3 regions of the Streptomyces sp. NPDC005775 genome follow, and region 1 is predicted to be linked to each of the others. Evidence: riboswitches for the same ligand, from Rfam matches in the RefSeq annotation. Region 1 holds a riboswitch; each other region holds the start of a gene.
What was found. Region 1 has a riboswitch for cyclic di-AMP ahead of ACFYPA_RS22000 (C40 family peptidase). Riboswitches for the same ligand answer to the same signal wherever they lie in the genome.
Positions count from the first base shown of each region.

Region 2: it holds a riboswitch for cyclic di-AMP, as region 1 does, so the genes downstream of both, ACFYPA_RS02930 (peptidoglycan DD-metalloendopeptidase family protein) here and ACFYPA_RS22000 (C40 family peptidase) in region 1, are expected to answer to the same signal.
Region 3: it holds a riboswitch for cyclic di-AMP, as region 1 does, so the genes downstream of both, ACFYPA_RS19665 (M23 family metallopeptidase) here and ACFYPA_RS22000 (C40 family peptidase) in region 1, are expected to answer to the same signal.

Region 1 is NZ_JBIAIU010000009.1:237,767-241,512, reverse strand. Features, by position in the region: gene ACFYPA_RS22015 (DUF397 domain-containing protein) at 1-50, opposite strand, end outside; gene ACFYPA_RS22010 (helix-turn-helix domain-containing protein) at 76-936, opposite strand; gene ACFYPA_RS22005 (ATP-binding protein) at 1,146-1,577, shown strand; gene ACFYPA_RS22000 (C40 family peptidase) at 1,777-2,250, opposite strand; cyclic di-AMP (ydaO/yuaA leader) riboswitch at 2,254-2,449, opposite strand; gene ACFYPA_RS21995 (hypothetical protein) at 2,754-3,062, opposite strand; gene ACFYPA_RS21990 (ATP-dependent Clp protease proteolytic subunit) at 3,070-3,705, opposite strand.
Region 2 is NZ_JBIAIU010000001.1:657,543-661,288, reverse strand. Features, by position in the region: gene ACFYPA_RS02945 (XRE family transcriptional regulator) at 1-74, shown strand, start outside; gene ACFYPA_RS02940 (DUF6126 family protein) at 123-299, shown strand; gene ACFYPA_RS02935 (tyrosine-protein phosphatase) at 375-1,181, opposite strand; cyclic di-AMP (ydaO/yuaA leader) riboswitch at 1,693-1,847, shown strand; gene ACFYPA_RS02930 (peptidoglycan DD-metalloendopeptidase family protein) at 1,851-2,801, shown strand; gene ACFYPA_RS02925 (SGNH/GDSL hydrolase family protein) at 2,994-3,746, shown strand, end outside.
Region 3 is NZ_JBIAIU010000008.1:22,444-26,189, reverse strand. Features, by position in the region: gene ACFYPA_RS19670 (PP2C family protein-serine/threonine phosphatase) at 60-1,247, shown strand; cyclic di-AMP (ydaO/yuaA leader) riboswitch at 1,520-1,674, shown strand; gene ACFYPA_RS19665 (M23 family metallopeptidase) at 1,686-2,849, shown strand; gene ACFYPA_RS19660 (aldo/keto reductase) at 3,128-3,746, shown strand, end outside.

The DNA of each region.
Region 1 (3,746 bases):
CGGCTGCTGCGCCGCCAACGTAACGCGTGCTGTGCGAGGCAATCCGACATGACGCCCCCCTCGGGCAGTCCGGGGTCACTGACCGCCGCGGTCGATTGCGGCGATCAGGTCCAACGAGTGCTCCGGCGACAGCGCGTGTGCCTGCAGAGTGCGGAAGGCCGAGCTGTACGCCTCGAGGTCTTCTTTCCGCTCCAGGTAGAGGCTACTCATCAAATGGTCAAGAACGACCACATCCAGATCAGAAGTGTGCGGAAAAGAGAAGATAACGAAAGGTCCGGTGAGGCCCACATAGCCACCGACCGAGAACGGCAGCAACTGAATGCGCACATGGGGTAGTTGAGCTACCCGGCTGAGGTGGCGCAGTTGCTCCCGCATCACCCGCCGGCCGCCGACCTCCCGCCGCAGCACCGCCTCGTCCAGCACCGCGCTCAGCCTCAGCGGGGGATCACTCCGCAGGACCCCCTGCCGTGCCAGCCGCACCTTCACCAGCGAGTCCAGCTGTCCGACGGGCAGCCCGTCGAGCGAGGCCCGGGTCACCGCGCGGGCGTAATCGGCGGTCTGCAGCAGACCCGGCACCACCGATGTCTCCAGGGTGCGGGCCGTGCGCGCCTGTGACTCCAGACTGATGAAGTCGCGGTACTGCGGCGGGATCAGGCCGCGGTACGCGTGCCACCATCCCGCGCCCCCGCCGCCCGCCGAACCCGCGAGCGCCTCAAGGACCTCGCGCAGCTTCGGGTCGTCCGTGCCGTACGCGTCGAGCAGCCGGGTCACATCACCGGGCTGTACTCCGCTCACGCCGGTCTCGATCCGGCTCACCTTCGACTGGTGCCATCCCAGCAGGCGGGCCGCGTCCCGGCTCGTGAGTCCCGACGCATGGCGCAGACTCCGCAGCTCCTCCCCGAGCTTGCGGCGTCGCACCGCAGGGCCGTGCTGCATGTGGTGCCTCCCTCCCACTCTCCGTCGAGCGGACAGTGTGGCCCCCCTGCGGGGCAACCGGGGCAGAGTTCACCGCTTCGAGCGACAGATATATGCATATCTTGGTGGATCGTCGTTACAGAGGGCAGCATCAGTGGCAATCTGGCGCGAAGCACAACCCGGACCATCGATCGCGGGGTCGCTTCCGGGTGGGAAAGGGACGGCTCGCCATGGCGGACCATCAAGAAGCACGCGTCACTCTGCCGAGCGAGCCGGTCTCGGTCTCCGCAGCCCGGCGGTACGTCGCCCGGGTGCTGGCCGAATGGGGGCTGCCCGACGGCACGGACACGGGCGACACGGTCCGGCTCATCGTGTCGGAGCTCGCGACCAACGCGGTCCAGCACACCTTCGGGCAGTCACCCACCTTCACCGTGGACCTACGGCTGGAGCGGGAGGAACAGCTGCGCCTCGGGGTGACGGACAGTCACCCACGCTGGCCCCAGAGGCTCCCGGCGGCCGTGCAGCAGGACAACGGCCGCGGCATGGTGATCATCCGCTCGCTGGCCAAGGAGTACGGGGGCCGGCTGACCGTCACCCCGACCGCGGACGGCGGGAAGACCGTCTGGATCGCGCTGCCCTGGCACGTACCCGCTCAGCACTGACGCGCGCCACCGCGCCGGCCGTTCACCGAGGTGACGTGGCCGGCCCCGGATCCGCGCGCCGGAGAGCCGCCCCGGCCTGTGGCCGGCCCGGGTCCGCGCGCCGGAGCCCTGGACCGGTCGCCCGCTCCCGTGTGCGGGCGGCTGGGGGGTGACGGGCCCGCTGCGGCGCCGGTGCGGCAGTGTGGGCCGGACAGCGGGCTCAACGGACCCGCCCGTAGTAGACGCTCTTCGTCCAGATCTTCTCCAGGCGGACCACGGCCCCGGTCTTGGGTGAGTGCCAGATCTTGCCGCTGCCCGCGTAGATGCCCACGTGGTAGATGCTGCGGCCGGAGTGGAAGAAGACCAGATCGCCGCGTTGCCGCTTGGACGACGAGATGTGGCGGGTCTTGTTGTACTGCTGCTGGGCCGTGCGCGGGAGCTTCTTGCCGGCCTTCTTGAACGAGTACAGCGTCAGCCCGGAACAGTCGAAGCGGCTGGGTCCGGTGGCGCCCCACCGGTAGGGTGCCCCCTTCTTCGACGCGGCGATGTTGAGCGCCTTCATCGAATGGGTCGCGGCCTGGGCGTCGCTCACGGCGCCGGGAACGAACAACGTGCCGCCGACGGCGGCGAGCGTCATCACCGAGGCCGTCGTGGCCCGGGCAAGCAGAGACGGGACATGAACCTGCGCAGTCATGCGCAACCCTTCGTCAGCCGCCTGTGAAGGATGACCTGTCGGGTTCGGGCCGGCGAAGTCGCCCGGCCGCAGATGCGGCTTCACCCCGAGGGCCAACCGGAAATCCGGTCAGCCCGTTGTGCTTGGGTCCTCCACTCCTGCCGATCCACTCCTGTCGACCAGGCATCCGGACAGCGGCAGGACTCGGCGTCCGCCCGGACCGCCCCGCCGCGGTGGCGGGGGCTTGTCGTCCCAGGGATCTTGACTCACCCAGTGCCCGATTTCCGAGGCGAAACGGCTATATGTGACACTCGTCACGTTTCGCCCGTTCAGGTGTGAATAGGGCTTTTCGGGCCGCAGTCAGCCCCTCGCGTGCGGTGCCGCACCAGCGACGGAACGGAAGATCTCACCCAGGAGTCCCCTTGAGAGCGCAAATCGAGTTGTCCCTCGTGAGAAGTAACGTCTACGCCGAACGAGCGAGGAAAATCGGTCGACGCGTCGGGCGTGTCGACCCGGTGGGCTGATCAACTCGGCGGGTCGGGCGGGACGGTGACCCGCCCGGAGCGCCGTTCGCCGTCCAGTACGCGCAGCGCCCGGGTCAACGTGACGGCGTGGATCCGGGATTCACCCCGCTCGTGCATCAGCGCGAGCGCGTCCCGCAGCGCGGCCGAGTACGAGGCCAGTGCCTGAGCGGCGCGCAGGGCGCCGTAGGTGTCGCCGCCGTGGACCGGATTGATCCGGCCCACCTGGTCGAGGACTTGCAGGTAGCGGTCGATGAACTCGCCCTCCGCGCGGGTCAGGGCGGGCAGCGGCGCGAACTCGGGCGACGGCATGGTGATTTCACCGCGCCGAGTGTGACGGCGGCAGAGGTCCCCGGTTCTGGACGATGTGGTCGACCAGTCCGTAGTCCTTGGCGCCCTCGGCGTCGAGGATGAGGTCGCGCTCGGTGTCGGCGGTGATCTGTGCGGCGGAGCGGCCGGTGTGACGGGCCAGCATGCCGGTCAGGGTCTCGCGCATGCGGGCCAGTTCCCGCGCCTCGATCTCCAGGTCCGACGGCTGCCCCCGCACCGGCTCCGCGAGTTCCGGCTGGCGCACCATCACGCGGGCACCCGGCAGGGCGTGCCGTCTGCCCGGGGCTCCCGCCGCGAGCAGCACGGCCGCACCGGCCACGGCCTGGCCGAGGCAGAAGGTCTCCACCTCGCAGGTGAGGAACGCCATCGTGTCGTAGACGGCGGTCATGGCGCCGAACGAGCCGCCGGGGGAGTTGATGTAAAGGGAGATGGGCCGGTCGGGAGCGTCGTGCTCCAGGTACATGAACTGGGCGACCAGATCGGTGGCCGCCGTGTCGTCGACGGGCGTCCCGAGGAACACGACCCGTTCGGCCAGCAGCTTGGAGTAGGGATCGAGCGTGCGGGTCCCCTGGGACGTGCGCTCCGTGAACTCAGGCAGTACGTGGCGGGCGGCGGGGCGGTACATGGCGGGCCTCTCCTCCGGGCGTGCGGGGGCCGGACGGGCTC
Region 2 (3,746 bases), on a different contig from region 1:
TGCTCTTCGTCCACACCCTGCTGCAGAGCCCCGCCGCCGAGCTGTGCCTCGGCAGCGGGATCCACCGTCGCTGAAGCTCCGTCCCCGCCACCGGCCCCGCCGGTCGCCAGAGAGGACCTGTCATGACCGATTCCGAGGACTACGACCCGTTCGGCCCGGGCCGGCCCAAGAACTACGACCCGCAGGAGAAGAAGATGCCCCGCGGGCTCGTCATCAGGCTCTTCGCCTACCTGGTGGCCGGGCACATCATCGCGGGCTTCCTCTATCTGCTGTTCGCCGTCGGGATGCACAACCAGTAGCCGGCGGGTGATGGTCGAGGACGCCTCCCGCGCGATCAGGCCCGGGGGCGGCCCGATCCAGCCAGACGAAAGGCCCTAGTCGAGCAGGCGCTCGCGCAGCCGCTCCCGTGTCTCCGGGGTGATCCTGAGGCCCTCGGAGAGGTAGCGGTCGGTCGTGCCCCAGGTCTCGTCGATGGTGGTGAAGGCGGCCGCCAGGTAGTCGGGGTGGGCGCCGAAGAGCGGATTGAGCAGTTCCATCACCTCGGGCGACATTCCGGCGGCGGAGGTGTCGCTGCGGCGGATCCTGTAGCGGCGGTGCGCGTCGTTCGACTTGAGGTAGTCGGCCTCGATGGCCTCGCGCTCGACGCCGACGGCGAGCAGGGACACCGCGATCGAGAGACCCGCGCGGTCCTTTCCCGCGGCGCAGTGCATCAGCGCCGGCATGCTGTCCTCGGCCAGAGCGTGCAGGACCCGGCTGTGCTCGGCCGTGCGGTCCAGGATGGTCCGGCGATAGGAAGCGATCATGCGGCGGGACCCCTTGCCGTCGGCCAGGATCGACCGCAGCTCGTCCATGTCGCCGTCGCGCACCATCCGCCAGAACTCGGCACCGTCCGCCGGGTCACTGAGTGGGATGCTCACATTGCGCACGCCCGGCAGCTCCACGTCCAGGCCGTCCAGCTTGTGGTCGGCCACGTTGCGGAAGTCGAAGACGGTGTGCAGGCCGAGACCGGTGAGGAACGCGGCGTCCTCGGCGGTGGCGTGCGCCAGGTGGCCACTGCGGTAGAGCCGCCCGTACCGCACGCGGCGCCCGTCCGAGGTGGGCAGGCCGCCCACATCACGGAAATTGCGGACACCTGCCAGCTGGGGCTCCGTCGGCGGGGTCTGCGGCAGCTGCTGCGTCACGGTCACTCCTGGAGGCTCTGCCGGGGGCGCGTGTCGCCCGCGGGTCCACTCTCGTGACGATACGACATTGATTCCTCGGGCAACCATCTTGGTCATGCCCGTACTTCGGGTCCGCACTTCGGGCCCGCGCGCATGCCCGCCCTTCGGGCCCGTCCGACAGGTCGGCGCGCCGGAAGCGTGAGCCGGCCGTCCCGGATGTCTCGTCGCGATGGGGCGATGGGCATGACATGTCCGTATTGGGGCCTTTGGCTGAACATGCCCCGGTTGTGCGGGAGATGATCGACCGCTCGTGAGCGGGATCATATCCGTGACGGTGTGTGGCGGCGGGGCGTGGGGGTATTCCGTGCACGGTGCGGAAAGCCAAGATCAGTAATCCACGGAGTGTGACCGGAATTCCTCGCCGATTTTCCGAAGCGGAATCCCGCACGGAACCCGTGGCTTGTTTCCGCCGTCCCGGCTCGCTTACGTTCGCTGCAATCCGGACGGACCGCCTAATCCTGCCGCCGCCCGGAATTCGCACTCACTCACCGCGTGGCAGGAGCGGGGGAACCAGGTAAGCCGCCGACCGGGAATCCGGCCGGCTCGGGGTGAAGTCGCGCCAGTCGCGACCGGACATCTCCAGTCCGAACCCGACAGCTCACCTCGCAGGCGCCGGAGAGGGAAACCTTCATGCCCATATCGGGTAAGCACCGCCGTCCCAAGTCCAGCACCATCGCCCGTGGCGTCGTCGTCGCGAGTGCCGGTGGAGCCGTCATCGCGCTGCCGCTGCTCGGCGCCACCGGTGCCAACGCCGCGGAGCAGGCCGCTCCCGCCACCTCGCAGTCGGCCGCCGCCACGCACGCCACCCCGGCCAAGCCGGTGGCGCAGAAGCAGGCCGGTTCCAAGACGTACTCCGTGGTCTCCGGCGACTACCTGTCGAAGATCGCTGCCGAGCACAAGCTCAAGGGCGGCTGGGAGAAGCTGTACCAGGACAACCGCAAGGTCGTCGGCGACGACCCGAGCCTGATCTTCCCGGGCATGAAGCTGACCCTCGGCGGCAAGGCCTGGGGCCACGCCTCGACCACCTCCACGGGCTCCACCACCCCGTCGAAGGCCCCGTCCAAGGCCCCGGCCACGACCGGGACGAAGGCGTCCACGACGTCGGACTCGTCGTCGTCCTCCTCCGACGCCTCGTCGTCCGAGGAGACCTCGGCGCCGGCCGCCCAGAGCAGCGACTCCGGTTACGTCCACCCGGTCCCGGGCAACCACACCACCGCCTACCGCGCCTCCGGTTCCAACTGGTCCAGCGGCAGCCACACCGGCATCGACTTCCCCGTGTCCACCGGCACGAGCGTGAAGGCGATCACCTCCGGCACCGTCGTCACCGCCGGCTGGGGCGGCGCGTACGGCAACGAGGTCGTCATCAAGCACGCCGACGGCCACTACTCGCAGTACGGCCACATGTCCTCGCTCTCCGTCTCGGCCGGCCAGACCGTGACCGCGGGCCAGCAGGTCGGCCTGTCCGGCTCCACCGGCAACGCCACCGGCCCGCACCTCCACTTCGAGGTCCGCACGGGTCCGGCGTACGGCTCGGACATCGACCCCATCGCCTACCTGGCGTCGCACGGGATCAACGTCTGATCCGGGCAGCAGGGGCAACACCGGTCCGGTGAACCGGACCTGAGCAATGCATAGAGGGACGGTGCGCGGCGGCGCACCGTCCCTCTGCTTATTCCCCCTTTACCAAAAACTGACTGGGTGGTCTATCTCACCACCCGTCAACCCCGTATTACGGTCGCGTAGGTCACATTCGGCGGTGCAGGATATGCCCTTGTGGCAGACGATTCGAACAACATCCATCAGGGCGTCAACAACCAACGGGGCGCCATCGGGTCGTACGCGGCGATCGGCGACAGTTTCACCGAGGGAGTCGGTGACCCCGGTCCGGACGGAACCTTCGTCGGCTGGGCGGACCGGTTCGCGGTACTCCTCGCGGACCAGCTCCCGGACCTCGGCGCGGCGACAGGCACCGCTCACGGGAACTTCCGGTACGCCAATCTCGCCGTACGAGGACGCCTCCTCGACCAGATCGTCGAGGAGCAGGTACCGCGCGCCAAGGAACTCGCCCCGGACCTGGTGAGCTTCTGCGCCGGCGGCAACGACATCATCCGGCCGGGCTCCGATCCCGACGCCGTGGCCGAGCGCTTCGAGCGCGCCGTGGCCGATCTGACCCGGTCGGTGGGCACCGTCATGGTCACCACCGGCTTCGACACCCGCAACGTTCCCGTGCTGCGGCATCTGCGCGGCAAGATCGCCACCTACACGGCCCATGTGCGGTCCATCGCCGACCGCTACGACTGCCCGGTCCTCGACCTGTGGTCCCTGCGCTCGGTCCAGGACCGGCGGGCCTGGGACAACGACCGGCTGCACCTCTCGCCCGAGGGGCACACCAGGGTCGCGCTGCGCGCCGCCCAGGTCCTCGGCCTCGGCGTGCCCGCGGACCCGGACCAGGAGTGGCCGCCGCAGGTGCAGCGCGGAACCCTCGAAGTGCGGCGCGACGACATCCACTGGGCGCGCGAGTACCTC
Region 3 (3,746 bases), on a different contig from region 1:
TCGCGATCCCTGCTCCGGTAAGTCTGGGGGGTGGTGCGCGGTACCGTCCGCGGCCGTGGATGCGCCGGGCAGGAGACCAGCAGGTGGGGAAGCGGGAGAAGCGGCGGCGAAGGCGCGCCGGGGGTGTGCGGACCCGCCGGTTCGTCCGGGCGCTCCCTGCCGTGATGATCGTCGGGGGTGTGCTGTTCGATGCCGTGAGCCCACCGAAGTTCACTGCCATCCCCTTGTACGCGGCGGCTCCGCTGATCGCCGCTCCGTTCTTCTCGCTGGCCGCCACCATCGGTACAGGTGTCGCCGCGCTGCTGGCCGTCGTGGGGCTGCGGGCCTACAGCGGCACCCTGTTCCAGGTCGTGCCCGTCATCGAACTGCTCACCGTCCTCACCGTCTCCGTGCTCGCCGTCGTGATCAACGGGGTGGTGCGCCGGAGCAACGAGCAACTGGCCTCGGCACGCGTCATCGCGGAGACGGCCATGCGGGCCGTGCTGCCGACCCCGTCCGAGCGGATCGGCGGGCTGCATGTGGCGGCCCGGTACGAGGCGGCCCAGGCGGACGAGTTCGTCGGCGGTGACCTGTTCTCGGTTACGGACACCCCGCGGGGCGTGCGGCTGGTGGTCGGGGACGTGCGGGGCAAGGGGCTGGACGCCGTCGAGGCGGTGGCGGTGGTCATCGGTGCCTTCCGGGAGGCCGCCGAGGAGGCGGAGACCCTGGAGGATGTGGCGCGGCGACTGGAGCGCGCACTGGCGCGGGAGTCGAGCCGGCGTGGCGGCCTCGACGCGGTCGAGGGCTTCGTCACCGCCGTGCTCGCGGAGATTCCGCCGGGTGAGTCCAGGGTGCGGATCGTCAACCGCGGCCACCCGGACCCGTTGCTGCTGCACTCGGACGGGGCGCTGGAGGTGCTCGGGCCGTCGCTGCCCGCGCTGCCGCTGGGGATGGACCTGGGGGTGTGGCCGGACCGGGCGGACGAGTGGGACCTGCCCGCCGGCGCGACGCTCCTCCTCTACACGGACGGCCTCTCCGAGGCCCGCGACGCCGGAGGGGTTTTCTACGACCCTGCCGAGCGGTTGCGGGGGCGGATCTTCCCGGGGCCGGAGGAGCTCCTCTCCGCGCTGACCGATGACGTGCGCCTGCACACGGGGGGCGAGTCGACGGACGACATGGCGCTCCTCGCGGTCGCCCGTCCCGCCGAGGGGCAGCCGGACCGGCGCAGAACCGTGAAGATCGTCGGACTCGGGGGCGGCGGCGGGTGAGCCCGGCGCCGGAGCGGGCCGGGAACGAGCGGTTGACGCCGATGCCACCGTCCGTAATCGAAGGGCACCCCTCCGCATAACGATTGACGCAACGTCAGAAAATGGGTACCGGATGAGGGGCGATCAACTCGCCCGATTCCACCCGGTTGTGTCCCGTAAAGTCCAGGCCAAAGACGTGAACGATCAGTGGGAACGGCTTGGAATCGGACCCCGGTGTCTATTAACGTTCGATAACGCAGCGCGGTTGTCCCAGCCGCCGTCAGTGGCGGCACCGTGCGCGAGCGCCGAATTCCGCAAGGGAACCGGGGAACCACCTACATGGGGTGAATCGGGCATCTCTGTCTTGTTCGTGAGACGGAGGCACCCGTAGGAGACCTTCCTGCTCCGAACCCGTCAGCTAACCCGGTAGGCGAGAAGGAAGGAAAGGAGTGCGCCCCCGTGGCGTCCAACAAGCCTGCCCCCGAAGCTCCCTCCCGGTTCGGGTCCGAGTACGTCGATGACTTCGCGACCCGGCCCGCCACCGCTTTCGGTACGGAGTACGGGGCCGACTACGCGACCGACTACGGGACCGATCGGGGCAGCGACTTCGGCAACGACTTCCGCGCCGACGAGACCGGGCCCGAGCGGGCCTGGGAGGAATGGAACCCCACCGAGGAGTCCGTCCGCCCCGTCCGCGGCAAGCACCGCGTCGCCAAGCAGCGCAATGGTCTGGCCCGTAGCTCCACCGTCCTCGGCGTCGGCGTCATCGCGGCCGTCGGTGCGGGTGGCATGGCCACCGCCCAGAGCAAGCCGCCGGTCTCCATCTCCCTTCCCGATTCCATCGCGGACAACCTTCCCGACGCCAAGTCCCTCCCCGGCGTCGGCGCACTGTTCTCGGGCGGGTCCGAGGCCGAGGCCCAGGAGGCCGTGGTTGCCTCAGCCCCGCTGACGACCGCCGGCATCACCACCGCCGAGGCCGAGCAGGGCTCCACCGACGCGGGTGAGGCGCTCCGCGCCCGCATCCTCCAGCAGGCCGAGCAGCAGCAGGACGCGGCCGACGCCGAGGTCAAGGCGGCAGCGGAGACGGCCGCCGCCGAGAAGGCGGCCGCCGAGGCGAAGAAGCAGCAGGACGCCGCCGAGGCCAAGATCGCCGCAGAGAAGAAGAAGGCGGCGGAGGAGGCGGCGAAGAAGGCGGAGGCACTGCGCCTCGCCAAGCTCGCCGCCAGCTACGCCATCCCCACCTCCTCGTACACGATCACTTCGACCTTCGGCGAAGCCGGATCGATGTGGTCCTCCGGCTACCACACGGGCCTCGACTTCGCGGCGCCGACGGGTACGCCGATCAAGGCGATCCACAGCGGCACGGTCAAGTCGGCCGGCTACTCGGGTTCCTACGGCTACCGCACGGTCCTGGAGCTGGAGGACGGCACGGAACTGTGGTTCTGCCACCAGTCCTCGATGGATGTCAGCATCGGCCAGAAGGTCACCACCGGTGACACCATCGGACGCGTCGGCGCGACCGGCAACGTGACCGGACCGCACCTCCACCTGGAGGTCCACACCGCGGACGGCACCGGCATCGACCCGATGGCCTGGCTGCGCGCCCGGGGCCTCACGGTCTGAGACCGTTCCCCCGCCGGATTCCCGGCCCCTGAAACCCCGGCAGCCCTGACGCTCACCCCCCGACGTCAGGGCTGCCGGTCTGTTCCCGTTGGTACGTCGCGGCCGTCCGTACGTGCCCGCCCGTCTGTACGCGGCGCTCGTTCCTACGTCGCGGCCGTCCGTACGCGGCGCTCGTTCCTACGTCGCGGCCGTCCGTACGCGGCGCCCGTTCGTACGTCGCGGCCGTTCAGATGTACGGGCCACGGAATAGTGGAGCCGGTGGAAGCGGTTATTCCCCCATGACTTCTCTCCGCAAGCTCGGCTCGTCGAGCCTTCAGGTCTTCCCCCTCGCCCTCGGGGGCAACGTCTTCGGCTGGACCGCCGACGAGGCACAGTCCTTCGCCGTCCTCGACGCCTACGTGGCGGCCGGCGGCAACTTCGTCGACACCGCCGACGCCTACTCGGCCTGGGTCCCCGGCAACGAGGGCGGCGAGTCCGAGACCCTCATCGGCAAGTGGCTCGCCGCGCGCGGCAACCGCTCCGACATCGTCGTGGCCACCAAGGCCGGCGCCCACCCCGCGTACAAGGGGCTCTCCGCCCCCACCATCAAGGCCGCCGCCGAGGAGTCGCTGCGCCGGCTCGACACCGACCACATCGATCTGTATTACACGCACTTCGACGACGAGACGGTCCCGGTCGAGGAGATCATCACCGCCCTCGACCAGCTGGTGAAGGAGGGCAAGGTCCGCGAGATCGCCGCTTCCAACATCAGCCCGCAGCGGCTGCGCGCCTCGCTGGACTTCTCGGAGCGCGAAGGGCTCGCCCGTTACGTGGCCCTGCAGCCGCACTACAACCTCGTCTCCCGGGACACGTACGAGGGCGAGCTCCAGGACACCGCCGCCGACGCCGGGCTCGCGG